DNA from 2 places in the Butyrivibrio sp. WCE2006 genome. Region 2 is predicted to be linked to the other one. Evidence: riboswitches for the same ligand, from Rfam matches in the RefSeq annotation. Region 2 holds a riboswitch; the other holds the start of a gene.
The links. Region 2 has a riboswitch for cyclic di-GMP ahead of T501_RS04655 (coiled-coil domain-containing protein). Riboswitches for the same ligand answer to the same signal wherever they lie in the genome.
Positions count from the first base shown of each region.

Region 1 (11,810 bases), on a different contig from region 2:
ATATAGATGGAACAGGAAAAATAAAGAGTATAAGGCAGGATGGAAATGCTGTCTGGTTTGAAATAAGTACAGACAAAAAGATTCTTGACGGAATAGTTGAAAAAGGCTCTGTTGCTATTGATGGAATAAGCCTTACCGTTGCAGATGTGACAAGTAACAGCTTCAAAGTGTCAATAATACCTCATACCTTAAAGGAAACGGTGTTAGGGCATAGAAAAAATGGAGACACTGTTAATCTTGAAAATGATGTAGTCGGTAAATATGTAAAGAAATTTGTTGAAGGTGCGCAAAAAAGCGGTCTGACCAAAGAATTTCTGATGGCAAACGGATATTGATTACTTGCTTTAAGGAAGGGAATATATGGAAAAAGAACTAATCGAAAAAGCGATAAAAGATTTACAAAATGGAAATGTTATCCTGGTGATGGATGACGAAGGCAGAGAAAATGAGGGAGATTTCATCTGTGCAGCAGAATATGCGACTACAGAAAACGTTAATCTAATGGCAACTGTGGGAAAGGGGCTTATATGCATGCCAATGAGTGAGGAAATATCAGTAAAGCTCGCACTTTCGCCTATGGTAAGTCATAACACTGATAATCATGAGACAGCCTTCATGACTTCAATTGATTATGTAGGAACAACCACCGGAATATCAGCTGCGGAGAGGGGACTTACAGCCAGAAGCTGCGTGCAGGATGATGTAAATCCTATGCATTTCAGAAGACCCGGACACATGTTTCCTCTTGTTGCTAAAAAGGGCGGAGTTATAGAGCGCCCCGGCCATACTGAGGCGACAGTAGATCTCATGAAACTTGCAGGACTTAAGGAATGTGGTCTTTGCTGTGAAATCATGGCAGATGACGGCACAATGATGAGAGGAGATGACCTTAGAAAGCTTGCTGAGCGCATGGGAATCACTTTTATTACTATTCCTCAGCTGGTGGAATATAGAAAGGTATACGACAAACTTGTTGAGTGTGTTGCGATTGCAAAAATGCCAACAAAATATGGAGAATTCACGGCGCACTGCTATATCAACAAGCTAAACGGCGAGCATCACGTAGCACTGGTACTCGGAGATATAAGTGACGGCAAAGATGTCCTCTGCAGAGTGCACTCAGAGTGCCTTACAGGAGATGTATTTGGCTCCCTTAGATGTGACTGCGGACAGCAGTTTGATGCTGCTATGAAGGCAATTGCCCAAAATGGCAGAGGAGTGCTTTTGTATATGAGACAGGAGGGCAGAGGAATCGGCCTTGTTAATAAGCTCAAAGCCTATAAGCTTCAGGATGGCGGAATGGATACCCTTGATGCCAATATAGCCCTTGGTTTCCCCGGAGACCTTAGAGAATATTATACAGGCGCTCAGATTTTGAGAGATATGGGAATTCATTCTCTGGAGCTGCTTACGAATAATCCTGACAAGGTTTATCAGCTGGAGGATTATGGAATTGAGATTACAAAAAGAGTTCCGATTGAGATAAAAGCCAACAGCTATGACATTTTTTATCTAAAAACAAAGAAGATCCGCATGGGTCACTTACTGGAGGTGTAATTGTATGAAAATCTATGAAGGAAAACTGGTATCAGAAGGCGTTAAGGTCGGCATTGTTGTGGCAAGGTTCAACGAGTTTATCACATCCAAGCTCCTTGGAGGTGCAATTGATGGCCTTAAGCGTGAAAATGTAAAGGAAGAGGATATTGAGGTGGCATGGGTTCCCGGGGCTTTTGAGATTCCGCTTATTGCTAAAAAGATGGCTGACAGCAAGAAATATGATGCTGTAATCTGCCTTGGAGCAGTAATCCGCGGAGCGACCTCCCACTATGACTTCGTTTGCTCTGAGGTATCAAAGGGCATTGCGCAGGTGAGTCTGAATTCGGAAGTTCCTGTAATGTTTGGAGTTCTTACCACGGATACCATTGAACAGGCAGTGGAGAGAGCAGGCACAAAGGCTGGAAATAAGGGCTTTGAATGTGCTCAGGGAGCCATAGAGATGGTGAATCTCATAAGAGAAATGAACTGAAAAAAAGTGGAGGAGATGGTGTGAGATAAACACCATCTTCCAATGCAGTCGGCTTTAGTGATTCATTCCATATATGCCCCTTTCATTGGGCTTACGGCATGTTCACTAAAGAGCTTCAAAACACCCTTTTTATATTTCATATCTTTGGGTTTCCAGTTTTTCTTTCTCTCAATAAGAATGTCTTCAATTTCCTTCTCGGTTTTGCGTTCACCTTTTACACCGATGATATTGAGCTTTCTCTCAAATACGTCCAGTTCTATGAGGTCTCCTTCTTCCACAAGTGCAATGGGACCACCATCTGCAGCCTCCGGTGAGCAATGACCGATCACCGGACCGGTGGATGCACCGGAGAATCTTCCATCCGTAATAAGTGCGATAGTTTTACCAAGCTCTTTATCAGAGCTAATTGCCTCGGATGTGTAGAACATTTCAGGCATTCCACTACCCTTAGGGCCTTCATATCGGATAAATACCGCATCTGACTTATTAACCCTGTGGTGAAGCACTGCATCAAGGCATTCCTCTTCTGAGTCGAAAGGTCTTGCAGTCAATATAGCCTTAAACATCTCTTTAGGGCAGGCTGTATGCTTTATAACAGCCCCTTCAGGCGCAAGATTCCCTTTAAGGATTGCAATGCTTCCATCCGTTCCTATCGCATTGTCATAGGGCCTTATTACATCCTCCTTTGAAATCTTCACACCATATCTTTCTCCGAAAGCAGCAAGAAGCTTTGCACACTTTTCATAAAAGTTGTTATTTTTTAACATATCGAGATTTTCACCGAGAGTCTTACCTGTAACAGTCATGGCATCAAGGTGTAAAAGTGGCCTTAGTTCTTCCATTATTGCAGGAACACCGCCCGCGTAATAGAAAACCTCTGCAGGCCATTTACCTGCAGGTCTTACATTCAGAAGGTAATGGGCATTTCTGTGTAATCGGTCAAAGGTTTCTCCTGTTATCTCTATACCAAGCTCATGTGCAATGGCAGGTAAATGAAGCAGACAATTTGTGGATCCTGATATTGCAGCATGAACCAGGATAGCGTTTTCAAAGCTTTCCATCGTAACAATTTTTGATGGTCTCATGTTATCCATTCCAGCTATCAGGGCAGCTCTTTTTCCGGATTCATATGCATAATCCAGTAAATCTGCAGACATGGCTGGCATCAGAGCACTTCCGGGAAGTGACAATCCCAGAGCCTCTGCCATAATCTGCATAGTTGAGGCTGTTCCCACAAAAGAACAAGCTCCGCAGCTTGGACAGGCATTACGTTTGGCAAAATCAAACTCTTCTTTCCCTATTTCTCCTCTTTCAAACTTTGCGCTATACATACCAAGCTGTTCAAGAGTCAGCATATCAGGGCCTGCATTCATCGTTCCTCCGGAGATAAAAACAGAAGGCATATCAACTCGCATCATCCCCATAAGATTCCCGGGTACGCCCTTGTCACAGCTTGCAATGAACACTCCTGCATCAAAAGGAGTTGCCATGGCCTGAATCTCGATCATACCGGCGATCATCTCCCTGCTGGCAAGACTATAATTGATGCCATCTGTCCCCTGGCTTTCACCATCGCACATATCTGTGCAGAAATAACGGGCGCCGAATCCACCTGCATCCTTTACGCCTTTTCTCACCATCTCGACTAATTTATCAAGATGACCGCTTCCCGGATGACTGTCACCAAAAGTGCTTTCGATAAAAATCTGTGGCTTGGACAAATCCTCCTTTGACCAGCCTGTTCCCAGGCGTAAAGGGTCCATTTCCGGTGCTTTTTTCCTCATTTCCTGACTTTTAAGTTCCATATATTATCTCTCCAAGCAATTCACATTTATATCTAACATTATGACATTCCTACATTAAAAATCCAAGAAAGCTTCCATCAAGTAATAAAAATAGTATGACTTTCAGCCATACATAATATGCGTGGTAAATAATTGTTAATAATTAATTAAGAAAACATCAACACTCATCTTATAAATAGTCATTAAAATAATATTGAAACATTATAATCTATTCTGGTTCAATTTTTCATATGGAACTGTGCTATGATCGTTGACTGATTCAAGCTTAGAGGTAAAATATGGCAAATCCGATATTGTACATTAATGCTTGTGTAAGAAAAGAATCAAGAACCGCTATCCTCGCTCAAAAGCTTCTTAAAAAGCTGGAGCAGCCTTATGATGAGGTTAGACTTGAAGGTCTTACTTTTCCTACTGTTAATGAGGACTATCTTGGTAAGCGCGATAAGCTTATTTCAGAGGGTGACTTTAATAATTCTATGTTTGATCTTGCCCGTCGTTTCGCAGAGGCAGAGTGCATTGTTATAGCTGCTCCATTTTGGGATTTATCTTTCCCTGCCATGTTAAAGCAGTATCTGGAGCTGGTTAATGTCGTAGGAATCACATTCAGGTATTCGGAAGAGGGCATTCCTATCGGTCTGTGTAAAGCATCCAGAATATTCTATGTGACTACAGCAGGTGGGAATTTTGTCCCCAAAGCCTACGGTTTCGAATATGTTAAGGCGCTGGCACAGAGCTATTATGGCATTGAGGATGTACGTCTCATAAAGGCTGTCGGCCTGGATATCTATGGCGCTGACGTGGATGCTATTATGCGCTCCGCAGAGGATGCTGTGGAAAATATGAAAATAGATTAATTGTTCAAAGGAGAACTGTATGAAACTCTATCATACAAGCGATGTGATTATTAAAGATCCCAGTATCACAAGAGGCAGGAAAAATGCGGACTTTGGGCAAGGTTTCTACTTATCTTCTGACCTGGAGTTTTCCAGAAGATGGGCTGTAAAGGATTCACTTATAAACGAATACGAACTTGATGAAAATGGTCTTGAGATAATCCGTCTGTCAAGGAATGCTGATTGGTTTGAAAAAATCATGAAAAACAGGCGTCTTGAGGATACTCTGCCTGCTGATATAGTGATAGGTCCCATCGCCAATGACACATTATTTGATACTCTGGGGATTATTGGAAGCGGCTTTTTAAGCAGCGACGAAGCTCTTTCTCTTCTGATGATCGGTCCTGAATATACTCAGGTAGTGATAAAGACCCAGAAGGCTTTGGATCAGCTAGTCTGGCAAAGAGCCTTTGATGCAGGTCAGGATGAAGAACTTTTAGAAACTATCAGAAAAGAACGCGAGCAGTATCAGATTGATTTTTCTGAAGCGATGAAAAAAATGTAAAGCTCAATGTTTCTAAAAACAATTCCCTCTTTAGTCAGAGTAATGAAAAGTCAAATCTAAAAAGGAATGGCACTATAAGTAGTACGACACAAACGGTACATATATGAGGGAGTTAAAATGGCAAAGAGGGCACAGGTAAAAGAAAATTTCATGGGTACTGAAAAGGTCAGCAAACTTGTTATCTCAACCGGAATCCCACTCATGCTGAGTCTTTTGATAAATTCACTGTATAATCTTGTGGATTCAGTATTCGTTTCAAGAATATCTGAAGATGCGTTAACAGCATTATCTCTTGCAGGCCCTGTCCAGCTAATTGTTTCATCGCTTGGACTTGGAAATGCAGTAGGACTAAATGCAGTAATATCCAAGGCACTTGGTGAAAAGAGACCTGATAAGGTTAAGAATTCTGAGCACATGATGGGAATAGGAATAGTAGCTATCAGAATTCTTGCGATAGCATATCTTTTGTATATACCCGGAACTGTGTTCGCGGCAGGTCTTCAGGGACTTTCCTACGGAACCAGAAGCATGTTCATTACAATGATAAGACAAGCAATATTACCTTTGATTTTTGCATATACAATCAGTCAATTCGGTAATATCAGTTTTGTGTGGATAGCATTTGTGATAGCGGAATTATTAGGACTTCCTGTAGCTGTTTTGACATGGAAAAAGAGCTTAAATGACGCAACTATCAATCTTCCGGGTTTGGAGCAGGAGATGAATTCTTAAAGGTAAACATGTTTCCGTTCACTTAAGCGCATTTTTTTGTAAAAGGAGAGAATATGATCACGGTAAATATTTATTACACAGGAACTAATGGAAGTGCACGCAAGTTTGCAGAGGATATGGAGAAAAGTGGTACTGCGCAAAAAATACGTTCTGAAAAGGGAAATGTCAGATATGAATACTTTTTCCCTATGAATGATCCGGAAACAGTGCTACTGATCGATGCGTGGGACAGCCAGGAGGCGATTGATATTCATCATGAATCACCGATGATGAAAACTATAATTGAATTGCGTGAAAAATATGATCTTCACATGAGAGTTGAAAGATATACATCAGACATTATGCCTGAATCAGACGAAGGATTTATAAGAGCATGATTAAATCAATATCTCATTTCTGTTGTACCCTGTAATTAAAGTGGTTAGGGCTAAGCTGTTTGTGACATACCCTGTTCAAAATAAGTACACAAACTGTTAACATCCTATTAAATTTGAGTTAAGGAAGTGCTGATAAGATAACTATATCGAAGGACGAAGACCTTTGATGAAATTAGAAACAATAATCTTTTTCATAACGCTGTCTGGTTTAGAACCAGACAGCTCCTCCCTTAAATATTCAGGCTGTCATGCGTAATTCGTGTGGCAGCCTTTAATAATGCAATTAGTCACCAAAAGATGAAAATAAAATGCATAAATTCGCCAAACCTGTGATATATTGTTTCAGTACAGATTGTTAAAATAATAACTGTAACAAGACAATATTATTATTAAGAGGGAAGGTGAAATCCATGTTGACAAACACAACAGTCACAATCATCATTGCAGCCATTATTATTTTGGCAATTCTTATCATAGCAGCAGGCTATGTGAAAGCTCCGCCGGATAAGGCATTTATCATATCCGGTATCAGAAGAGTTCCACGTATTCTTATTGGTAGAGCAGGAGTTAAAGTTCCATTCCTCGAAAGAGTTGATAAACTCTATCTTGGACAAATGACAGTAGACATTAAAACAGAGCAGTCTGTTCCTACCAATGACTTCATCAATGTAAATGTTGATGCAGTAGCAAAGGTAAGGATCGGAACAACTCCTGAAGCAATTCAACTCGCTGCTAAGAACTTCTTAAACAAGTCTCCTGAGCAGATTACTATGGATCTTCAGGATTCACTGCAGGGTAATATGCGTGAGATTATCGGTACTTTGGCTCTTAAGACTATCAATACCGATAGAGACAGCTTCTCAGATCAGGTTATGGAGAAGGCTTCAAGAGACATGAATAAGCTTGGTATCGAGATTCTTTCCTGTAACATCCAGAATGTAACAGATGAAAATGGTCTTATCAGTGATCTTGGTATGGATAACACAGCTAAGATCAAGAAGGATGCAGCAATTGCGAAAGCTCAGGCTGACAGGGACGTGGCTATAGCAAAAGCTGAGGCTGACAAGGCAGCTAATGATGCAAGAGTTCTTGCACAGACAGAGATTGCTGAAAAAAACAATGCACTTGCCATCAAGCAGGCAGAACTTAAGAGAGAAGCTGATACAGCAAGCGCTGTAGCTGATGCAGCTTATGAGATTCAGACTCAGGAACAGCAGAAGTCAATTCAGACAGCAACTGTTAATGCTCAGATTGCAAAGGCTGAACGTGAAGCAGAACTTAAACAGAAGGAAGTTATTGTAAAACAGCAGGAACTTGCCGCTGAAATTGAGAAGAAGGCTGATGCTGAGAAATATCAGGCTGAGAAAAAGGCTGAAGCAGAGCTGGTTCAGAGACAGAAAAAGGCTGAGGCTGCCAAGTACGAGCAGGAGCGTGAGGCTGATGCAAAGAAGGCACAGGCTGAAGCTCAGAAGTACGCTGCAGAGCAGGAAGCTGCAGGTATCAAGGCAAAATATGATGCTGAGGCTGCAGGTATCGCTGCAAAAGGTAAGGCAGAAGCTGAAGCAATCAGAGCAAAAGGTATCGCGGAAGCAGAAGCTATGGAGAAAAAAGCGGAAGCATACAAGAAGTACAACGGAGCTGCTATGGCTGAGATGATGATCAAAATCATGCCTCAGATGGCTGCTGAGATTGCTAAGCCTCTTTCACAGATTGATAAGATTAACATCTATGGAACAGGGGATGGCTCAAATGGTGCAAGTCAGATTTCAGGAAACATGCCGATTGTTATGAAGCAGGTATTTGATACCATGTCAGAGGCAACAGGTGTTGATTTCACAGAAATCATGAGAGCCGGCACGTATGATGCCAAGGTTAACAAGAACATTAACCTTAGCGGGGACGGAGTGAATGTTACCATTGATAAAGATAACAATTAAACAGCCGGGAAATTTGCGAGGCAGAATTTGGAGTATTCTACTATAAGACGTGCAACCTTATTGCTTTTTATGAGTAATCCATCGCGGTACATCTTATAGGACTCAATATAAGAAGCAATAGCTGTACGGAGTTTTCCCTTTTTAAAGGGCATAGGATAAACTTCAATATAGTGATTTTTGCAATATGTAAGTAGTTCCTGCAGAGAAATAAGTGATTCCTTCTTTTTCTGCAGGAACGGTAAATACATAGCCATTCTTTCTGTAAACAACCAGTACATGGTGTCTTGGTAGAGCATATTGAAAGTATGCTCCTGGATATACCGGATCTGATCTTCAGTTATGTTGTAGCTTATTTCATTTGTTTTTTTCATATTAAGACTCACAGTACAAGTATAGGAAGAGTAATGAAAACTGCGACAAGAACAATCGTACCAACGGCAGCGAGTATTCTGTTTCTGATGTCGCTCACATTTCTGTACTTTCCGTTATATTCTATAGTATCTATGATTTTATCTTTATTATCATACGGTTTCATGATAAATACCTCAAAATGTAAAAATGCACACACTTCTTGTGTTGTATAAAGCATAGTCACAAATTGTGTAGATTCTGCATCGGAAGGCTTAAAAATTTATAAATAGCTCTAAAAATTATTATTACTATGCAAATATGTGAATTTAGAATTTTTTTATAAATACTGCCCTGATTCTGTAAGAATAGTAATTGACGCTAATATTGTTAGTATATGATAACGTCACAGATAAGGCAATTACAGAAAGACAGGGAAGCATGGGCCGGATTATTTTTGTTGTCTAAAGTTAACATAGTAAAAATTTTATATAAGTTTTATACATTTTTAACAAATAGATAGTAGTTTTAGGGTACCGAATGTGACATATGGTAGAAAAATTAAATCTTATATAATTTTTTGTTGCGCAAGCAAATACTCTCAATTATAATTCCAATTTGTAATATTCAGGGCAAAGCAGGTGAAAGCCTGTGGCGCAAAGCTATAGGGACTTTAAAATGTCAGCCAGTTGCATCTTAAATATTAAGATTTGAAGCATGGGACATGATTCCATGCTTTTTTTGCTTTTTAAGAGATTATTCTTTTTGAAGCAAAAATGTATCGCGGGAGAGTTATCCTGCCTGCAAAAATCTGGTCACATGATTATATGTGGCTATAACTACTTGCGTTATAGAAATGCCGTTACTGTTTCTATAAGGCAAATGCACCGTTTTTTATTCAAGATTGCAAATGACAATCGGAAAGGTATTTTATGAACACAAAAAGTAGAAACATGGTCCGTCGTATTATTCTCATAGCCTCTATCCTTGCACTGCTTATGTCATTTTTCATAGGCCTTATTGGCTTTAATCATATTAAGAAGGCTTATTTCACTTCCTTCCAGGAAGGCTTGCATGCTGCAGCTATCCTTTTGGAAGATGAATTATCCAATCAGATTTCAGGAGACTGGACATTGGGAGAAGATGGTCAGCTCTTAAAGGGTGAGACACCTGTACATGATTTGTATCAGGGACAGCTTGATGAACTTAATAGAAAGACAGGTATGCACTATACTGTATTCTTTGGTGATACACGTTATATTACTTCACTTAAAGATGCTGAAACAGGGGTGCGTATGGAAGGCACTAAGGCATCAGACGTTGTAGTAGATGAAGTATTAAGAAAAGGTGATGAGTATCTTGCTGCTAATTTTGAAATCGCAAATCAGAACTGGTATGCATATTATCTTCCTCTTAAAAACGCTGATGGCTCAGTTATTGGTATGATTTTTGCCGGCCGTGATACAACAATTGTTGACGGTAACATGAGAGCTGCAGGTTTAGCAATAATAGCAACATTTTTGATATTCTTTGTATTTAATCTTATAGTTGCACGTATTCTTATCACAAAAACTTCAAATTCCATCAAAGACATCACAGATGGTCTTAAGAAGCTGGAAGATGGTGAGCTTTCATTCTATATTGAAGATCGTACATTTAACCGTAAGGACGAGCTTGGTGTTATTGCTGCAAGTTCAGCGCAGGTTCGTGACAAGCTTCAGGATGTTATCAGCGCTACAAAGAAGCTTTCTGAAGATGTAACTAAGTCAGGTGAGACTCTTGCAAGTTCAGCAGAGTCAGCTTCACGTGTTGCAGAGCAGGTTACATGCGCTGTTGAAGATATCAGCCGCGGAGCAGCTTCACAGGCTGAGAGCATGGAAAGCTCTGTAAACAATACAAATGAGATGGGCGACAGTATCGATGAGATTACAGATAGAATCGAGAGTCTCTCAGCTGCAGCAGATGAGATGTTAACAGGTGCAAATCGCACAGTTGATACACTTAGCGATCTTATGAATAAAAATGAGGATGTTATGACATCCATGAAGGATATCAATGATCAGATTCGTCTTACAAATGATTCAGTTATGGACATTGCCGAGGCGTCAAATGTAATCACACAGATAGCAGAGCAGACACATCTTCTTTCTCTTAATGCAACAATAGAAGCTGCAAGAGCAGGAGATTATGGTAAGGGATTCTCAGTTGTTGCTTCAGAAATCGGTATTCTTTCTTCAGAGTCAAAGAAGGCTGCTGTTTCAATTAGTCAGATAGTTGAGACTCTTGTAGCAGAATCAAAAAAGAGTGTTGAGACTATGCAGAGACTTGGCGAAAGCATGCAGGAGCAGAACGCACAGCTTACATCTACAAAGGATGATATGGATGTTGTTGTATCCAATGTAAATAACGTTGATAACTCAACCAGAATGATTTCTGAAAAGATTCATCTCCTTAACCAGCTTAAGGCAAGCTTTACTGATATTATTTCAGAGCTTTCAGCTATTTCTCAGCAGAATGCAGCATCTACTGAGGAAACAAATGCTTCAATGGAAGAGCTTAATTCTACATTTGCGCTTATAAGCAATGCGGCTAATGATCTTCGTGATATGGCTGAAACACTTAATGAGAAGATGGATTTCTTCTCACTTGATAAGATGTCAGCATAATCGTTATAGCTGATAAATATTCATAGTAATCATAAGGATTTAATTATGGAAAGGTATGGCTTCGGTCATACCTTTTTGAATGCATTCTTTTTATATCTATATCATAGATTTAACTGTACAAAAAACTATAAAAAATAGTCCAATATTTATGATGTATCAGCGAGAAAACTCCTTCCTACATAGTCGGTGGGGGATGAATCGCTGACACTCAGTGCTTTGCTTTACTATATCGTCCTGTCTTTTCATATTTTCTTTTGTGGTCATCCGTGCGCTGGCTTTCTATATATTTTTTCACTGTCTCAAGTGAAACGGATCCGGTTGTGGCGCAAAAATAACTCCTGCTCCAGAAAAGAGCATCTCCCCACAGATATTTTTCTATATGTTCACGATATTTGATTCTGACTTCTTTAGAGAGCTGGGACTTTAAGGTGTTTATCAGTTTTACCGGAGCAACATCCGGAGGCATGGAGATAAGCATGTGTATATGATCCTCATCTGTCTCAGCAGAAAGCATATCGCAG
Region 1 covers NZ_JNKH01000011.1:24-11,833, reverse strand. The annotation lists gene ribE (riboflavin synthase) at 1-335, shown strand, start outside; gene T501_RS09200 (bifunctional 3,4-dihydroxy-2-butanone-4-phosphate synthase/GTP cyclohydrolase II) at 361-1,557, shown strand; gene ribH (6,7-dimethyl-8-ribityllumazine synthase) at 1,562-2,026, shown strand; gene ilvD (dihydroxy-acid dehydratase) at 2,089-3,831, opposite strand; gene T501_RS09185 (NAD(P)H-dependent oxidoreductase) at 4,110-4,685, shown strand; gene T501_RS09180 (DUF3990 domain-containing protein) at 4,705-5,229, shown strand; gene T501_RS09175 (MATE family efflux transporter) at 5,347-5,961, shown strand; gene T501_RS09170 (putative quinol monooxygenase) at 6,015-6,338, shown strand; gene T501_RS09165 (flotillin family protein) at 6,749-8,275, shown strand; gene T501_RS09160 (hypothetical protein) at 8,272-8,646, opposite strand; gene T501_RS21270 (hypothetical protein) at 8,655-8,810, opposite strand; cyclic di-GMP riboswitch class I at 9,245-9,320, shown strand; gene T501_RS09155 (methyl-accepting chemotaxis protein) at 9,556-11,289, shown strand; partial or broken gene tnpA (IS200/IS605 family transposase) at 11,498-11,810, opposite strand, start outside.
Region 1: another riboswitch for cyclic di-GMP. It lies ahead of T501_RS09155 (methyl-accepting chemotaxis protein); the one in region 2 lies ahead of T501_RS04655 (coiled-coil domain-containing protein).

Region 2 (21,363 bases):
GCGAAACTGATATACCGGAATCTGTTGATGTGGCAGAGTACATTACAAAAACTGTAATTGAACGAGAATTAGTAGATGGAAGCTGGGAAGAAATTGGTGAGGAAGATATAAGACCCGGTGACAGACTTAGAATAACAATCAAGTACATTCTTCCCAAGGAAGCTACTGTTAGTGACAACATTTATTATGAACTGCCTGAGCAGTATGGAGTAGCCGAGCCCCAGACAACACCTATAGAGAATGCTGATGCCAGTGCAGAGGTTACTGATGGAAATCAGATAAAAATACATTACAGTGATGAATATAAGAAAGAAACACTAAACGAAGTAATTTTTGATGATGATGATAAAAAATTAAACAATGGGACATCGACTGAAGCTACTACTGACAATAATGATGAAAAACTAAACAATGAGACATCGACTGAAGCTACCACTGAAAATGATGATGAAATAATAGAAAATGAGCTGCCGACTGAAGTTACTGCTGCAAGTGAAGAGACTACAGAAAGCAACGATGCTGTAAATGAAGATTCTCAGAAAACTAATGAGGATTCAAAAAGCAATGAGGATGTAAAAAACACTGAGGGCATTGATGATCTTTTAGGAAAAATATTTGTTATGACAGCCCATGCAGCATCAGATGAGACACAAGAGTCGGAATTTGTGGTCTATTCAAGTGTTGATGGAATGAAAATCAGAAATGTGACCATAACTAAAAATCCTGAAACACATTGGGAAAATGGTAACCTTGCTTATAGCGGAGGAACAGAAATAGAGTCCGGGGCACAGGTTAGTGTAAATGACACAATACTGTTTACTCTCGATTATCTGCTTGGAATAGGAACTATAAATGAAAATGACAGAGTCATTACATTTAACCTTGAGGAACGTGGAATTAAAGTAAAAGATGATGTTTCTGACTATATTTTTAATTCTGATAATGTAAAGGTTGGTACTTTTTCTGTAGCAAGAGGTACCGGAATTGTCACCTTTGACTTTTATGAGGAATTTGCTAAGCAGAATTCTTCACAGATCATTTATGGAAATTTTTACTTTACAGCGAAAGCAGACCTTGGCGAGAATGAGACAGAAAAGGATATAACCTATGACTTTGGTGACAAGCTTGTTTTCACAATAAGGTATATAAAAGACAGATATTATGATCTTTTCCTCACAAAAGATGTTAATTACAACAAAGAGACAAAAGAAGCGTCCTACAATATTGTTATAAGTACAAACCATGGTACTGATGGACCTGTATTATTAGAGGATATTATCAGAGTTTATAATAATAAAAATAATGATACAAATGAGAACCCGGATTTTGAGAATGAATTAGCCAAAAACGAATTATTCAAAAATCTTGTTGTTAAAGACAGTGATGGTGCGGAAATCGGTATCAATCCATCAATCGATGGCAGAAAAATGAGCATGACTCTGCCGGAGATGACTAAAGGGGAACGCTATACAATAACATATACATTTGATATGCCGGATTTCATAGTGAGTAATGGAACAGGGCTGAATTTAAAAAATGAAGCTCTGGCAAAAGATAATAGAAACAGCGCCAGTGATGTTGCGGAGATAAAGTTTAATGGTGAATTCCCTGATATAAATAAATGGGGAAATGTAGATAAAGCATCCAAGACCGTAACATGGAAAATCAGTTTAAATTCATCTAATAGAAATCTGAAGGGGTTTACTCTTACTGACTTTATACGGAAGATAGATGAGAAGAAAAATAATAAGAAAGTTACTCCTGATGTGGAAATAATGGTGGAGCCTGCTATTGATGGAAAAAACACTATTTCTTTAAAGGAGGGCTATACATTTTGGCATGATGATTATAATACGTATACTTTGACATATTCATATACTTATGATGAGTCACATCTTATTAATGGCAGAAAGCTTACTAATGAAGCATCAATAAGACTTGATCCAAATGACCCATCCACAGGCAAAGACGTGACAGCCTCTGTTGAAGTTGGAAACATAGAATATGTTTCAAAAAAGCATGGAGACATATCCTACGATCAGAACAATCCCGGGTGGGTTGATATGACCTGGAATATTACCCTGCTTGCTCCTATAAAGAACAATGAAGGCTGGGATAAATCCCAGTATTGGACATACTTTGATGAGATAATTGATGGCACACAGCTTATAACCGATGAACAATTTCAGATTCTTGAAAATAATCTGAAAGCTGCTCTTTCAAAAAGTGGTTACTCCGGTAAATATGAGATTATCAAAGAGAATAAATATAAAAGGGAAGTTGAAGGCAGAAAAGGCTACAAAGCATTTACGATAAAGTTTTATGGTGATCTGGATAAAAATGTAGAATTTTCTTATATATCATCCGGCTATACAACCATGAGTAAATCCGATGTCAGACTTTATAACAATGCAACTGTTCATGGGAAAACTGTGGGCGATAACATTCCTTTTGATATGATAAGACTTGGCAAGTCGGATGGAAGAGGGAATTCAAAGGAGTCAAGATATGACTATTATTCTGAGGACCTCTTTGGTGAGGGTATTCTTACATGGGTAATTAATCTGACATACCCGAAGAATACATCTTACAAAAATCTTGTTTTAACCGACACATTGCCAGATGATATTACACTTTTAAGCTGTGATGGGGAACAACATGGAGAAAAGATTCTTTATGGTGTTGAAATATCAACAAATAAATCTTTTCCAAGTGGCAAAACAATTGTATTGAATAGCCAGGCTGAAGCCTATGGACTTCATTATAATATTACAGATAAGACAATTTCGATAGATGTTACCCCTGGTGAGCTTTCGGATAAGCTTGTTAATGAGCTTTATATGTATGATAGTCCTTCAGCAGAGATATATGTGAGAGTGCGGGCAAAAATAAATGACTCTGTAGATTTTGAAAAAATCAAAGAGGGAACCTTTAGGAATACGGTTATTTTGGAAACAAAAGATAAGCAACAGCTGCTGGAAGCTTCTCAGACACAGATAATTACAAAGACTAAAAACATTATTAAGAAAACCAGCAATAAAAATCTTGCTGATGCTACAAATACCATTGAATACAGCATTGATGTTAACCCTAATGCTGCTGATCTTTTGTCCGGAGGTGACAGACTGACTTTGAAGGATACCTTTATATCAAAGGCGGATGGAAAAGTTACAGTTTCTCTTTTGCAAAATTCTATAGCAGTATATGAAGTAAGCAGGGAAAATGGTGAAGAAGTCCTTCGTGAACTGGGAAAGGATGAGTATTCCTACGAGGTATCATCTTATTCTAGCGAAACATCAGACTGGAATAAATATATTAATTCCGGACTTATATCATTTACGATTCCGGATGGAAAATATCTTAAAATCGTTTATAGATATACGTTTAATGGGGATCAGGGGACCCAGATAGAACTGTCAAATAGCGCTAAGCTAATAGGAATAGGCAATGATGGAAGCAGCTCTGAGGATAAAACCGAGTTCGCTGTTCAGAGAGTAGGAGCAGCAGCTAACACGAAAGGAATAGAAGTCTATAAGGTTGATAAGGATAATAATGGTTTAAAGCTGCCCGGAGCAAAGTTTAAGCTCTACATATGGACAAACAATCAAACAGGATGGAAGGAAATATCTGAACTTGACGGCACAAAAATTAATCTGGTAACAGGTGATGACGGCAAAATATCACTTAGTCCGTTGGTATTCAACACAGCTTATAAGCTTGAGGAAACAGAAGCACCTAAAGGATATTTAAAGAGCGATGAGCCTCTGGTGTTTTATGTGGGAGCAGCGGATAAGAACAAATATCCTATGAATTTGCCGGATAATTTTGCTGATCTGTTTGGAGTTGCTTATTCATCCGGACAGAAAGTGAACTTTGCGAATGTAAGTGAACATACCCGGATTAAGATTTCAAAATATTGGAAAAATACTGACAACGCAACGATCCCGAGTACAGTGACCTTTAATTTGAAGAGAATGTATCTAAAAGGAAATGACAGCAAAGGGGCGGCAACTTCATTCAAATCAGTCAATGTTGATAGCAGAGATCATAACAATTACATAATAGGATATACAGGTTTTCCTTTTGTAAGGACCGGTTCAGTACTTACATTTACCATTAAAGGTTTTAAGGATGAATGGAACACAACTATGCCATCTGTAAAAATCAATGGTAAAGAAGTGGATAAAAAAGAACTGGCAGCACTATTTGATAAAAGCGGAGGACAGGAAGTCAGGTATTCGATACCTGTGACTCAGAATCTGAATATTGTCATTAATTCTCTTGGATATGAGGAGATAGACTATACGAATCCGATTATAGAGACCCCGGAACCACAAAGAGGAGGGAAATCAGACTATGTTGAGGATGAGACTTTTTCAAAAGAAGTAAGGCTTTATGCTGAAAGCGGTTGGACAACAACACTTAATGATCTTGAGAAATATAGAAGTGAAGACGGAAAAAAATACGAGTATCTTTATTATATTTCAGAGGTTAATACAGTCTATTATTCTGTAGTTGAGGATGAATCCAGGATGGGACCAATTAATTCCGGCGAACTTTGGATAACAAATGACCGAAATGACGTTCCGGCATATAGACTTCCTGATACGGGAGGAATAGGAACAGACGGATTAATTTTTGGAGGACTGATATTTATGGTGGCGGCTGTATTCCTTAAAATGATGTATAGTAGGAAAAACAAAAAAGAAGTGAATAGCTGTAAATGATGCAATCTATTTATTTAATAGTGCGTTCAAGTATATGAAACATGATTGAGTAAAGGTATTGGAAACAGCCTGGTCTGAGTCAGATAAAATGCTTGTTTCCGGGTGAGATAAAATACGAGTCGGAATGATATGATTGCATGTCTTTCCAGCTCGTGTTTTTAAGGAGAAAACCAGAAATTATATGACTTGAATAAAAATTTTAAATCATGATAATACACTTGATTTTTATAATCAAATGATTTATCATAAAACAGCGCTGTGATGTAAAATAAGTTTTAATTATGATTTACATAATGGATATTGTAGTAGTTATTGTAATAAAATAGTTTTTATTCAAAGGCAAAGCTGCCGCAAGGTAGTGACGCAAAGCTACAGGGTCTGCCGATATGGCAGACAGCCAGTTGCCGACACTTGATAAGGTGAGAGTGCTTCTTATCCGGGGTGTTGAATTATTGTTACTAATGCCTTGTTTGAATAATCTTCAAACAGGGCTTTTTACTTAATTTTACGAAAAAAAATTAGAGCAATAATTAATGATTCCATTTTGCCGAACTAATGCTATAATATTTTATGCTTAATTATTAAAAAAATATAAATTATTTCTGATATTTGTATAAAATTATCTTTGATAGTTGAAATTAATACGATACGAATCGATTTTTCCAGGATATAGTTCATAAAAATGTGGACATATATATGCGTTAATCAAGGAGATATATGGCACAAAAAGAATTACGAAGGCTTAACAGAAAAGAGCTGCTGCAGATGCTCGTAGAGTTTTCAGAGGAAGCTGAAAGTATAAGAGAGCATGAAAAGGAGATGCAGGAGCAATTCGATAGAGAAAGAGAACAGCTTTTGGATCAGATGGCAAATGAGAGAGCAGAACTTCTTTCAAAGTTTGATGATGAAAAAGCTGAAATGAGAAGTAAGTTCGCAGAGCAGAAAAATGAATTGCTCGAACAGTTTGCAAGAGAGAAGGCTGCATATATACAGCAGGCTGCAAATGAGAGAGCAGCACTAATGGAAGGCTTCAATCAGGAAAAGGCTGAGATGCGCAAAAAATTCAATGAGCAGAAAGCAAAGTCGGAAGCACTTTTCCAAAAAGATATGATTGGACTTAGAGCAAGACACGACAGAGAGTTTAAAGGATTTCAGGCAAGACTGGAGAGAGAAAAAGCAGCTCTCCGGGAGGAAACCGATAAAAAGCTCAGGCAGATAGAATCCGCAGGAACACTTGCGGAAGCTGTACTTTCAATAAATGGATTTTTTGAGGCAGCACAGAAGGCTGCAATACAGTTCCAGGAGACGCTGAACAGTACAGAAGTTTTACAACAGGATGAGAGTAGTGCAGAACAGAAGTCATCCAAAAAGAAGGAAGCTCCTGAACTAACAAGAATCAAGAAACTAGCCGGAATCGGTCGCAAGAGCAGAGTTAAGGCCGGCATTGAGGATTCTGTCGGTAATGAAAACAGGGAGATACCAGAAGTTATTTGGGGAGAGGAAGCAGAAGCTGAAGATATAGAATTAAACGGAAGTGAGATCACAGATTCTGCAGAGACAAAAGTCAAAAGAAAAAGAACTACAAGAAAAAAAGTAGTCGAAGAAACATCTGAAAATAATATCTAATCTAATTTGTTTACATAAATGGAATTTGTAAATACTTAGTCAGACATAATTCATAAAAATTCCAATTTGTCAAGTGCGAATTTTGCATTAGCTTATGCATATTCAGTATACATTTAATGATAACAATTATTTATAATGTTGAAGTATCTTGCGCATAAAATACTTATGCGCATAAGGCAAGAAAAATAAAGGCATTATGAGCAAAGAAGTAGAAAATTTACCAAAAGAAAAAAATCAGACTGTACAATCTGACAGACCATCGTTAGATGAACTGAGAGCAGAACTAAAGCGGGAATACAGAAAAAGTGATTACAAGAGAACGCTTAGAAACACAATCATCGTAATCATAGTTGTGGCAGCTTTTTCAGTACTTGTATCCAGCTTTTTCATAACTGTACTCAGAGTAACAGGTGATAGTATGACGCCGACTCTTGAGACAGGGCAGATTGTTATTGCCAATAACTATGCAGAACTGAAGACCGGAGAGCTGATAGCGTTTTATTACAATAACAAGGTTCTTGTAAAAAGGGTTATAGGATCACCGGGAGACTGGATCAACATTGATGACAATGGAAGAGTCTCGGTTAACGGTGTCGAACTCGATGAGCCATATGTATCAGATTTTAGCCAGTATGCAGAATCAGTTGGTGAAGGAGATAAAATCACATTCCCATATCAGGTTCCTGATAAAAGGTACTTTGTTCTGGGAGATCATAGATCGGTATCAATAGACAGCAGATCTATGACAGTTGGTTGCGTCTCTGCAGAACAGCTGATAGGCGGAGTGTTCTTCAGACTTTATCCATTTAAGGATTTTGGCGGTATCGAGAGTAAGGCGAGTACCGGTACTGAGAACATGGAAGAGCCGGAATTGCAGTAATTGAGGTAATACAGGGGAAATCAAGGGAAGAAGAAATGAGGAAATTAGACAACAGTCGAGTAGAAGGGTTTTTAAGAAAACATGCTTTCTTGAAAAGGTGGGGTGCATTAATGCTGGTGGTTGCATTCCTTGTCACGACAGCTACGATGTATTCACTTAATAAAGTGGCATCAGCGGTATCTGAGGAAACAGCCGAGGATGTGGGAATGGTTCTTAATCAGAATAATTCCGGGGAGGATTCTGATGTAGCTTATTCCACGGAAGAAATATCAGCGGAAAGCGCAGCAGATACTTCTGAAAGTGGCGATGAAGAAAATGCAACTTCAAGTGAGGATGCATCAGCAAATACATCAGATTCATCAGAAACTGCTTCTGCGGATTCAGACGCTTCCGGAGAAGATACAACTGATAATTCTGACAATGCGACTTCTGATGAAAATTCATCTGACAATTCAGTTACAGAAGATAACGCAGCATCCACGGAAACAACTGATGACAATTCATCTTCAACAGAAGAAGGCTCAGATGCAAGTTCTGAGGCATCTTCTGATAATCAAATAGGTGAGAACACTGATTCATCAGAAATTGATTCAACTAAAGAGGGGACTTCTACAGAAAATCCAACAACAGATAATTCTTCAACAGAGAATTCTTTAGCAGGACAGGCACCAGCTGAGGGTGAGAATGCAGCTGATAAGGCTTTGACTTCAGAAGAAGATGAGCTGAAGACAGAAGATCAAGAAGGCAAAGAAGCTGAAGGAAGCAAAGCTAAGGAAGGTACACTTGCTTCAGGGGACGAAGTAGAACTTACTGAGGATGTGGTTCTTACAGTTTCTTATGTTGATGAAGAAAATAATTCAATCGCAGATGAAAAAGAGATAAGCCTTTCTGAGAGTCTTGATTTTACTACAGAGGCTCCAAAGCAGGACGGCTATGAATTTATGAAAGCTGCAATTGATGGAACAGAGATCACCAAAATCACAGCAAAGCAGGATGCTAATGGATTCAGATATTATGAAGTTGCATTGGCAGATGCTGAGAATGCTGAAGAAGCTACTGTGGTTATTAAAGAAAACAAGACAGTAGTTCTTACTTATATTAAAGAAGTAATTATTGACGGTGGAATAAAGCTAACAGCAAGATATCTTGATAAAGATGGCGTTGAAATAAAGGAAGCTTCTGAACTGGCAATAACTTCTGAAACAGAATTAAAGCAGGATGAAACAACAAATATAGATGGATTCTTTTATGTAGACGCTACTTACAATGATCAGAAAGTTGTAAGGATCACTCCTGTTTTCGATGAAAAACAGGAGAATACTGAGACAGCAGAAACAGATGAAAATGTGGAAGCTGAAAATGAAGAGACAGAAAATAGTGAAGCAGTAGAAGCTACTGATAATAAAGTAGTTATTAAGGAATTCATAATTACTAATGCTGCAAATGAGCAGATAGTAGTAACAGAAGATGCAGACATTGTTTTCAATTATATAAAGTTAACATCAGAGAAGAACTTTGAGTATTCTGATGAAAAAGTAATAGTTAAGGCCGAGACAACATCTGAAGGTGCTTTTCCAGAGGGAATTGAACTCAAAGTAACAGAGGTTAATTCCAGTACCGAAAATTATAGTTATGATGCTTACATGAATGCTCTTAATGAAAACGCAGAGAGCATTGCAAAAGATGCCGGTCTTGAAGAGGCTTGTCAGTACAATGAGGCTAACACATTATTATATGACATTGCTTTCATGTATGAAGGTATAGAGATACAGCCGCTTCAGGGTTCTGTAAACGTAAGCATAGAGTTTAAGAACAATCAGCTTTCAAATGACCTTCAGGCTGTAGAAGATGAGAATATTGCAGTGGTTCATCTTCCTATTAAAGAAGAGGTAAAAGAAGCTTCTGATATCAATAGTACTGAAGAAGCAACGCAGATTAAAGCAGAGGATGTTGAAGTTAAGACACTGATAGAAACTACTGCTGATGTTGACAATGGTGAAAATGCTAATGAAACTGTAGAGTTCAAAGAAGATAGCTTTTCAGTTTTTGCTGTTATTTCTTATCAGAAACATGAACCTGGTACAGATACATTTGAAACGATTCTTGGAGATGCCATTAATTTCGGTATTGTTGCAAATAGAATTAAGATCAAGGAATCTGAGACAAACTTTGCAGTAAACATAGCCGATGCCAGTGATCAGTCAGGTAATGATCTTACAAATCCTGTTGAGCAGACCTTTATGGCAGCATCAGTAAACGGTTCATTCCAGCTAAAGGGTGAGGATGCTTACTTTATCGTCCCTAAGGAGTATGCAAGTAGAATCACGCATGTCAACGAAGTTGGTGGAGATCACGTAAAGTTTGATACTGCTTATACTAGTGAAGAAATTACCAAATTAGTAGATGATATGAGAAAGTATACCAGGGATGCTTCGAATGATCTTGCTTCAAGAAAAGATAATGCGACGGTTGTTGTAGGAAATGATGGTAAATATTATTTAGATATTCGTGCTAATAAACCAGGTACATATTATGTGACATTTAATAGCGAAGACATGAAGCAAATAGCTCAGGATGATTGGCTAAATGTCTACAAGAGAGATGATCAGACAGTAGTTTTCAATGTTACAACAGCAGATAATATTTCTTTACATAAGTTTAGAGTAAATGATGTTCCAACCGGTGAGGCTGAGATGCTAAAGCAGGCTAATAATGCCTCTAAAACGATTATTTGGAACTTTATCAACGCCACGAATGTTAAAACTTGTGGATCTGTTGTAGGCGTACTTCTTTCAGGTCATTCAAATGCTCATTTTGAGAATGCGGCAACATCAGCAGGCTGGGTAATGTTCCCTGATGTTGAGATTACCAGCGGTGAGTGGCATAACACCTATGATCATATCAGGCAGATAAGTGGAATGGCACAGTTCCAGGCATATAAGACCATAGATGGTAAGGATGCTTCAGTATCAGGTTTTAAGTTCAATCTATACAAATGGAATGGTAATAATTGGAGCGTTGTTGAAACTGTAGAGAATGATCACGCATCACCACATAATGTTTTCTTTAATTCTGTGACATTCGGTGGAGACAGTGAAAAGACAGATCCTCATTACCAATATGTTTCTGCAAAAAATGTAGGAGAAAGTCAGGACTTTCTATTTGCAATTGGTGAGATAAATGGTAGTACTGATGAGAATGGTAAAGCTTATTATCCTGATGAAAACATATATTATGCGAAGGTTACCGTAACTCTTCAGAAGATGAATGAGATTAGTGGGAAAGGTATCTATTATAGAGTAAGCACCCCTGAATATTATACTGATTCTTCTCTGACTAAAAATACAAAGATAAACGGTAACATTCCTACATTTAACAATAAGACCATAAATGGATCGGTTGGAATCTTATTGAGAAAGTATCTCAATGGTGCAGATCCTGGTAATCTTAAGTTTGGATTTACTATAAGAGCTCTCACAAGTAATGGAACAAACTTTAAGGTGCTGAATAATAATGTTTACAATGATGGCTCCAGAATCTCATATGCTTTTAAATTCGATTCTGATTCGAAGATTATTTATAATGATTCTATTTATTTGGTTATCACTGAGAATGATATTCCGGATGGTGGATCAGGTATAAACATTAAGAAGGACAGTAGTTACATAATTGCAAGGGTTAACAACCCCGGTAAGGATAATCAAAGTGTTGATTATTACAAACTGGATGCCAATAATTCAGATGATTTAAATCGTATTAAATCTCTCGAAGAGTCAGTAGGAAAGGAGGGGCTTAATAAAGATAATATTCCTTTTTTGGCAGGTCATGTCATGGCTAAGACAAAAAGATCTGCTAACAAGATTGCTAACGAAGATGAGGTAGCATTTTACAATACCGGAACCGGAAGGCTTCGTATCCATAAGATGGTAATAAATGACTGGGATGCAGATTTTGTAAGAGATGGTAAAGAGTTTTCAATGCTAAACCATTGTACTTTCAGGATAACCAACAATGCAACCAAGAACTACATTGTCTTTAGAAGTTTTGTTGGGGATCCCCAAAAACCTAAAATGGATGGGGCTGTAGAATATGATGGCAAAACGCACAAGCCCACAGGTAACTACTACCCAGTTTCGTATAACCGTAGTGCACAGTGGACTATAGATAATCTTCCATCAGGTACATATACAGTTGAAGAGGTTGGTGATGATATTACTTTCGCATATGAACCATCATCCAATTCAATAACCTACCTGTATGATTCAAATCTCTCACGTGTTACTAAGTATGATGTAACTGTTGATGGAGAAGGTGCAAGTTCAATTGGAACAGGTGGGGATAATTACAGAGTTGTGTATTCCATTGATCTTCCTAACCATTATGATCATGGACCTACTGATGTTAAGGTTGGAGATAATACAGTAAATAATAAAGAAGGCTCTAGTAAATCTCACACTCAGACAGTTCAGGTATGCAACTATTACAGCCTTCCTGTTGGCCCTATAAAGATTGCTAAAAACTTTACAGGTGGTAAGTGGAATAAAAATATGGAATTCCAGTTTAGGATAGATCCTGTTTCATATACTGCTTGGGATTCTGCAGGAAATGGAGTTAGCATTCCTACCGGACAGCCAATGCCGATCGGTGGAAATACTATTGCATTAACCGGAAAAGATGCAAAGAAGAATAAGGATGGTTCTTATTCAGCAATAGGAATGTTTACATCAATACCCTATAGGTTTGAAGGCATCTATTACTACAAGATTACAGAAGTTGATACCGGACTTGGTGGAGTAATATATGATACTTCAGAGTATTATGTAGAAATAAAGGTCACCAAAAAACATACTGAGTTTAATAAAACCTATAATGGCGAAAATATGGCTAATCAGGGAAACTACAGCAATACTGGTCAGACAACTGTGAGGGAAGATTTCTTCTACCTCGGAGCAGATATAAGATATGCAACTGACAAGAAATTCGATAATGTTGTTGCTCAGTGTGAATTGTATCTGGGTAAGGATCCAAAAACAGATACTCCTCTGATGAATGAGTTCCAGGTTAACTACACATATGGTAAGGCGGATGGTTCATCTGTAGTATTTAATAACTCACTTGCCGGCAAACTGGTAGTTTCTAAGAAATGGTTTGACATGGATGGCAAAGATGATATGTCAGGTCATTCACCTCTGACACTTTACATATGGCAGAGGAAAGTTGGTGAGAAAGATTGGCATTCATATAATGCGGTTTCATCAGTTACATTATCTGATGAAAATAAGTGGACTTATACAGTTGATAATCTTCTTATTGAGGATGCTGATGGTAATAGGTATGAGTACTGTATCAAGGAACCGGATGAATTCCTGACAGAATATGCTGTCACATACAGTGTTACTTCTTCGAAAGGTAATGAGAAATTCTTTGCTAATGATTCAGGGAAAATAACTGTTGACGGAGTAAACTACAAAGATCCCGGATACATACTGAACGTAGATGCAAAAGGAAACTATGGCACAGTTGAGATATTAAATACGAAAATTGTGACCAATGTGCTTCCGGAATCCGGTGGAGAAGGAACCATACCTTATATGGCAACCGGTGCAGCAATGATTACCTTAGCGGTTATTGCAATGCTTTACAGTAGAAAAAAGCGAGAAAAATAATGTAATGGTTTAAGATGTCTTCGACATTTTAACAAAAGTGCTCATTTGCACTTGATAAATCAGGTGAGTAATCACCAAACAAATAAACATTTTATCTAAAACAGACAAGATTCAACAGGAAAAGGAGAGAGGTAAATGAAAGGATTTAAGAAACTATTAACCGGAATTCTTGCTGCAACCATGATCATGGGTGCAAGCTTAAATGTGGCAGCTGAGGAAACAACTCAGACTCAGCCTGCAGCAACAGAAAATGTAGTATCAACTAAAACTGTTTCTGCAAATGCAGGAGATTACCAGATTAAACTGCAGCAGACAAATAAAAATCAGACATATACTGTTTATAAGTTGTTTGATGCAACAACAAACAGTGCTCGAAAGGTAGCGACTGATGACAGTACCACGACAGATGTTACTACCGAAGGTATAACATATACATTGCCAAGTGGAAAAACTCTTGAAGGAAACGCATGGTTTACTGATACAAATGGCTATGTAAGACTGAAGGATGGCATTAGTGAAAGCAGTCTTTCTACAAATGAGTTCCGTGAATGGGCAAAAACATTTGGTACAGAGGTAGTTCATGAAACCGCTGATAATGATGGACAGGAAATAGTTTTTACCGGGCTTACTGAAGGATATTACTTCATTTCAACAACTACAGGAACACTTGCAACAGTTACCAGTGTGGCTCCTAATGCACTTGTAAAAGATAAGAACTCTGTTCCAACAGTAACTAAGGTAGAAGATCAGCCTACAAATGATTTTGGAGATGTAGTAACTTATACAGTTAATATTACTCTTCAGCCAGGCTCAAAAAATGTTGTATTTCATGACAGACTTACAAAGGGATTAACACTTGCGAATGCTCCGGAGTCAATAAAAATAGGTACTGATGATTTATCTGCTAGTAACTATGAGTTGACTAAGTGGACAAACGTTGAGGAAGATGGTCAGGATGATATAAGTATTAAATTTATCCAGGATTATCTTGATACAATTTCTGAAGCAACAGTAGTAACTCTGACATATAAGGCAACAGTAAATGCTCAGGCTGTGATCAATGAACACAACGATGCATGGATCAACTACAGTGAGAATAATGAAGTAACATCTGAGCATGTGACTGTGTATGAGTCAACATTTAAATTCAAGGTAGTTAAGGTTGACGAACATGATCAGCCCTTAGCTGGTGCAAAATTTGTCCTTTCAAAGAATAGTGAGCTTGGTGATATAACAGAGAATAACATAACTGATAAGAAGGCAGATCTTCTTGCTTTTGATGCTGATGGTAATTACACACCTGGCGGAGATAGCTATATTCAGACAGGGAATAATAATGCTGAATTTATGTTTAATGGATTAGATGCTGATCCTGACGCAGCAATTGAGTACTATCTCTACGAGGTTACTGCTCCTAATGGATATAACAAGCTTACAGCACCTATTAAAGTAGTTATCACTCCGGTTCTTAAGGGTACAAAAGTAGAAAGTTACGTATTGACATATACAGTTAACAATGTAGCGACATCAATAGATGGTGTAATTGGTCAGGTTCCTTCATTTAATGTAGTTAATAATCAAGGTACAGTTCTTCCTTCAACAGGTGGTATCGGTACAACAATTTTCTATATTATTGGTGGACTTCTTATCGTAGCAGCTGTTGTATTCTTTGTAGTACGCAGAAAGAACGATTAAGAGTAATTCTATTTTATAATAGAGGGATTTATAGATTAAATAAAATATTGAATCTTGTTTCTGTAGACAAAATATAGAAACATACTGCAGTTTCGGATTGGGTTTATTGCTCATTCCGGAACTGCGGAAATTTAAACAGTGCACTTAGCGAATTTTTCACGAGCTTAGCCTGACTAGGATTCAATATTAGTAATGTAAGTTATTTGCGAAGATGGATTGATAGACATGGCGAAAAGAAAAGAATTTGCAAAGCAATTGCCAAATCTCATATTTGCAGGAATTTTTATAGTTGGATTAGGAATTTTTTTATATCCCTCAGTAAGTAATTATATTAATTCTAAGCATCAAAGTAGTGCGGTTTCAGATTATACTGAAGCAATATCTAATTTAACAGAAGAAGATTACGAGCAGTACTGGAATAAAGCAGTAGAATATAACGAAAAACTTTTATCCAGAGGACTGAATTTTACGCTATCAGACGAAGAACTGGAAGAGTATCATTCAATTCTTGATCCCACCGGTACAGGGGTAATGGGACATATAGAAATAGAGAAAATCGGCGTTGATTTGCCGATATATCATGACGTTACTGAATCTGTTTTACAAGTAGGAATTGGACATATACCCGGATCATCACTTCCAACCGGAACGATTGGAACACATACACTTTTATCCGGACACAGAGGATTGCCATCCTCAAAGCTTTTTTCAGAGCTTGATCAAATGATAGAAGGAGATACATTCCTTCTTCATATAATGGATCAGACCTTTGCCTATCAGGTTGATAATATTTCAATAGTGCTTCCTGAGGAAACACAGAGTCTGACATTTTATCCTGACAAAGAATATGTCACGCTTGTGACGTGTACACCTTATGGTGTTAACACCCACAGAATGCTCGTAAGGGGCAGGCGTGTTGATTATAATGAAGAAACCAGACTGATAGTACCGGCGGATGCTGCTAAGATTAATAATCTTGTGGTTGCTCCATTTATAGCCGGACCAATAATACTAGTCTTATTTATATGGTTTGTAATTAGTACATCGGATCGTTTTAGAAAGAAAAAGATAAAAAAAGAGGATTTACTTCGTAATTGAGGTGCTTTATGAAGATTTTTAGCAAGCTGAAAAAACTGATACTTGGTGCGACTGTAATAAGCATGTCTGCATTGTTGGCATTGCCCGGAGCTACGGTTAATGCAGGATCTGATAATAATGGACCTGGTCTTATAGATATGAACAGAGAGACGACATTATCCGTGTATTATTATTTTGATACTGTCGGAGATATTCCGGGATATGGAGAGATGGATGGTGTGAACACCAAGGTATATAAGATAGCATCTATCTCGGAGAATGGAGAATTTACCTTACTTCCACCATACGACTCTTTGGGATTGGAAGTGAGTGATATGCGTTCACTGGCTAATCAGGAGAAGTGGGATACTATAATTACAGAAGCAGGTAAGTGTGTTGCTCAGAATAACATTCAGCCAAGTTATCAGGGAACATCCGGCAATGATGGATTTACCAGATTGGGCAAAGTTGATAAGGGACTTTATTACGGAGTGAGTGATCCTTTGGTAAAGGAAGGAATACAATATAAGTATTTTGATTTTCTTTCTGTAGTTCCAGGTCCAAGTAGTATCGATGAAAATGGTAATAATCTTTGGGATGGAACATGGACGAATGCCCAATACGATGTTATAGCAATTCCAAAGAGAGCAGCGAACAGATTGGAAGAGGATCCTGAAGTGTTTGCAATTCATAAGCAGTGGGTTGATGATGGAGGAGAGGATAGACCTGATTCCATCAAAGTTAAAATATTCTGTGATGGGGCATATGCTGAGACTGTTGAGCTTTCAAATGAAAATAACTGGAAGTATTCATGGAATTACGAAAAAGGTCATACCTTTACGGTGGAAGAGGAAAACGATAATACAGGTTATACTCCTACTATTTCTCAAAATGAGAATACTATCGTAATAGTTAATACAAAGAAGCCTAAGCGCCCGGATCAGCCAAATGAGCCGGAGAAGCCAAACAAACCGAATAAGCCGGGTAAACCTTCCAAGCCGAACGAACCTGTAACTCCGGATACAGTAGATAGCCCGGGAGGCTCAACACCGCCAGATGATGGCGGAAGTGTTCTTGGTGCTATCAGAAAGTTTGTTGGTGAGCTTCCTGAGGTTCTGGGTGCCAGAAGACTTCCTCAGACAGGTCAGTTGTGGTGGCCGATTCCTGTCCTTGCGATTATGGGAATTATTCTTATAGTTCTTGGTTTTAGAAATGAACGTCGTAGAAAGAATGATTAACTAACAGGGAACCGGTAAAGTCATGACTTTTTGTGGGCAAAAGCGGAAATATGATTGGGTAACGATGATGTAGTAGAAGAAAAACGATTGTTTATAAATGAGAAAAGTTTGAAATTGGGGCTTACTTAACTTAATCTATGGGGATAGCATGGGTATATTTACTGATGCTATCTCTATTATAATTCGGAATTAAGGTGGGCTTTTACATGAAGATAATTACAAAAGGACGGATAATGATTCTTCTGGGATTCCTGTGCTTTGGAATTGCAGCAAATATTGTTGTCAATAATGAGAAAGAGGATTTGGCAGCGGGAGTCAGTGCAGCAGGGCTCCTTGAAGGGGTAGAAGAGCAGATTACCAATGCTCCTATTGATCCAAATCCTACAGGTGAAATGAAATCCATTGATATTAATGGACAATCTTTTATCGGGATTATCACGATTCCGGCAATTGATATAAGACTTCCCATTCAGACAGAGTGGGCATCTCAGAATGCCAAGACATCTCCCTGCAGATATAAGGGTTCAGTTTATGAGAATAATCTTATAGTTGCAGGACATAATTATCAAAATCATTTTGGTAATCTTAAGAACCTTGTAGCAGGCGATAACATCATAATTACAGATGTGGATGGTCGTCAGTATTATTATGAAGTCACATATATGGAGGACATAGGTACATATGACGTGGATGCCATGGACGAAGGTGAATGGGACTTTACTGTATTTACCTGCACTATTGGTGGCGCAAGCCGCGTGACTGTCAGATGTGATTTTGTTAAGATGGTTGCTCCCGGATCAGGGGCATCTGTAACAAAGGAAATAGAGAATGCAGTTTCCGAGGATAAGGAATAATAGAAAAAGAGGTCTCCCACACGATGGAAGACCTCTTTTACGTTAATCATCTGTCTGCATATCTTTAAGTTTATTTGCCTGTTTGAAAATATCTGAGAGTATGGATTTAAACTGATCAAATTCTTCAACAGCTCTTTCAGCGGAGCGGGCACCATCGTTTGAGAGTGCTGCAACTTCCTGACTGGTAGCTGAGAGATTTGAAATTCCGTCATTTATCTCTGTCGTAGAAGAGGAAATGGAATCCATACCACGCTCAATATCACTAAAGCGACTTAGCATATCAGCTACATTCTCATTTATACTGTCAAAACTGTTTCCGACAGTCTCTATCATCTCATTTTGTTCTGCAACGGAAGAAACTGTATCATCAATGCTGGACATTGCCTTTTGCACATCTTCTGTAAGTTCGTTGATGATCCTGGTGATTTCTGTAGATGCGTTGTTGGTCTCGCCTGCAAGATCTCGTACATCATTAGCAACAACCGCAAAACCTTTTCCTGCTTCGCCGGCTCTTGCGGCTTCTATACTGGCATTAAGGGCAAGTAGATTGGTCTGCTTGGATATCGACATGATGGCACCGACGATTTTCTGAACTTCCTCAACCTTATTGATAACTGCCTGAGTAGCTTCTACTGTAACCTGACTTGTATTTGAAACATCCTGAGATTTTGATTTCAGGTTTCCAATCACGCGAACACCTTCACGCACTGCATCCTGAGTGTCTTGAGATGCTTTTGACATTTCTTTTGTGTGTTCGTCAGTAGTTAGTGTTTCATCTTGAATCTGCTGAACCTTTTCAGCCTGAATGGTGATGGCTTGAGCAGTGCTTTCCATACTTGTTGCTATATCATGCATTCCGGATTGCTGAGCATTTATTATATTCTGCAGGGAGGTAAGGCTATCCTGAGAGTTGTTAAAGAGATCAGAGATATTATTTGCGATGTCAGCCATCTTATTACCGGTCTCAAGGGCTTTTTCTGCGTTTTTACTTATTTTCGCATTATTCTCATCATTGAATTTTGTGAGAAGGCTTACGACACTTAAACTTGTTATAAATGCAAGTCCGAGAGTTATGAATGCCGGAATAAAAGAAATGTTAAGGGAGCCTGTTTTGACGATTGTTTTAATGCAGGTGATAGCAAAGGAAATGCATATTGCACCGATACCGGCACGGCAGAGTCTTACGTTCAGATAAATGATGCTTGCTATAAGGATAGGTAATCCAAATGCAAAATACACCAGATTATCCTGAGCGATCATCAGTACAAAGTAAAATATTGTGGAGCCTGCCATAATAAGAATGGAGCCCATCTTGACTTCCGGGAATTTGAAATTACCGGCTAGAAGCATCAGCATACCGACTATGGCACTCAAGATGATTGAAGCATTTCCAGCGGTAATACCTCTGTTTGTAATGTCTCCGATTGATAGTAAGACACCGCATCCTATAATTATGCTGCAAACTATAAAACTGACTTTATTCGCAAGTCTGAACTGTTGAGGATTCATATGCTGTCCTTTCTGCATTTTTTTAATGCACAATTAAGCCATCATTATATATCAATAAGATTTTAACATGATAGAGAAGAATAAAATCTGAAAACAGTTTAAAATAATATAAAAAATTGATAAAAATCGAAATTTTACTCAACCTGTAATTTAGATGATATGAAGCGTTTATGGGCAAAAATAAATGTATGAGATAATAAAATAAGGGCAAATCACGTAGCTTTGAACTCAGCAAAGTGCAAACAGTAAGCTAGTGCTGCTGTCATTAAATACCTCGACTTATTTGATGACAGTAGCACTAGGTTTAAGAGGTTGAACATATTAGTGATAAATGTGCTAAAATAAGTAATGTTATGAGGAAGCTATAGTAAGCGTCAAAAGTATATGAAGTTTACTATAAAACATAATTTTTATATAACGAGAGGACGTAATAATGGCACTTGAAAATTTACAACCAACAGAAGTATTTAAATGGTTCGAAGAGATTTGTAAAATACCTCATGGATCAGGGAATCTTAAAAAGATAAGCAACTTTCTTGTAAAATTTGCTAAAGATAGAAATCTCTATGTAAGACAGGATAAGGAACTGAATGTAGTAATCAAAAAGCCGGGGACACCGGGTTATGAAGATCATGAGCCTGTAATTCTCCAGGGACACATGGACATGGTAGCGGTTAAAGAAAAAGGTGCTAAGATCAACATGGAGAAGGACGGACTTGATGTAACCACAGATGGTGAGTTCGTCTGGGCTAATGGTACAAGTCTTGGAGGTGATGATGGAATAGCTGTCGCATATGCATTGGCTCTTCTTGACAGCAAGGATATACCTCATCCGCCGCTTGAAATCATTATTACAACAAATGAAGAAGTTGGAATGGACGGTGCAGTTGCACTTGACTGCTTTGATATTACAGGTAAAAAACTGATAAATCTTGATAATGAAGAAGAGGGCGTAATGATTGTCAGCTGTGCAGGTGGCGCCCGTTTTCATGGATACCTGCCTCTTACCAGAGAAAATAAGAGTGGAATCAAGGTAAAGATACATGTAAAAGGTCTTCAGGGTGGCCATTCAGGTGAGATGATTGTTAAGGGAAGAGGAAATGCCAACGTGATTATGGGCAGACTTCTCCTCGAAATAACAGATGCTCTTGAGGTTGGCCTTATCAGCTTAAACGGCGGAGTTGCTGATAATGCGATAGCTTCAGATTGTGAAGCAGAGCTTCTCCTTATGGGACTTGCTTCTCAGATGCATGGCAAGATCAAAGGACCTGATGTATCATTCTTCTCACTTTTTGGAAAACTCTCATCAATAGCATATAAGGTTGAGGCGGACCTGAAGGCAGAGCTTGGAATTAAGGATCCCGGACTTTCCATTGAAGTTGAGGAAGTTGTTGAAAACAGTCTTCCGCCTGAAAAGACAGATGTTTCAAATATGGAATCAGTCAATCTGGATTCAAGTGTTGACGCATATACTGAAATTCATGAGAAGCGCGAAGTTGTATCCGGAATTATTCCCTGCTCAGAAGTTATAGAGCTTGCCAGATGTATCTGTGCAATGCCTTATGGTGTGCAGGCAATGAGCGCTTCTATTGAAGGTCTTGTGGAGACATCTCTTAACCTTGGAATTCTGAAGATTGTAAGCAATCAGTCAGGCGCTATAGAAGGGGCCAGTGCAGCAAGCCAGAGCGCCGGAACAATGACTGAAGCCTTCCTTCTTGATTATTCTGTACGAAGCTCGATTGCACCTGCCAAAGATGCACTTCTTAGAAAGATGGAAATCATAATTGAAAGCTTTGGAGGAATATTTGAGACAACCGGCGAGTATCCCGGCTGGGCATACCGTGAGGAATCTCCTCTTCGTGAGAAGATGCTTGAAGTTTATAAGAGACTTTATAAAAAGGATATGAGAGTAGAGGCTATTCATGCCGGACTTGAGTGTGGTCTTTTCTCAGAGAAAATCGAAAATCTGGACTGTGTTTCCATAGGCCCTGATATGCAGGATATCCACTCCACAAATGAGAAGCTGAGTGTAGCATCTACCAAGTCTACCTGGGACTACTTGTGTGCATTGCTAAAAGAAATGTAAAAAAC
Region 2 covers NZ_JNKH01000004.1:94,810-116,172, forward strand. The annotation lists gene T501_RS04650 (SpaA isopeptide-forming pilin-related protein) at 1-4,727, shown strand, start outside; cyclic di-GMP riboswitch class I at 5,056-5,136, shown strand; gene T501_RS04655 (coiled-coil domain-containing protein) at 5,445-6,353, shown strand; gene lepB (signal peptidase I) at 6,550-7,233, shown strand; gene T501_RS04665 (MucBP domain-containing protein) at 7,323-12,899, shown strand; gene T501_RS04670 (SpaH/EbpB family LPXTG-anchored major pilin) at 13,035-14,594, shown strand; gene T501_RS04675 (class C sortase) at 14,820-15,692, shown strand; gene T501_RS04680 (Cna B-type domain-containing protein) at 15,701-16,909, shown strand; gene T501_RS20010 (sortase) at 17,116-17,763, shown strand; gene T501_RS04690 (methyl-accepting chemotaxis protein) at 17,806-19,290, opposite strand; gene T501_RS04695 (aminoacyl-histidine dipeptidase) at 19,706-21,358, shown strand.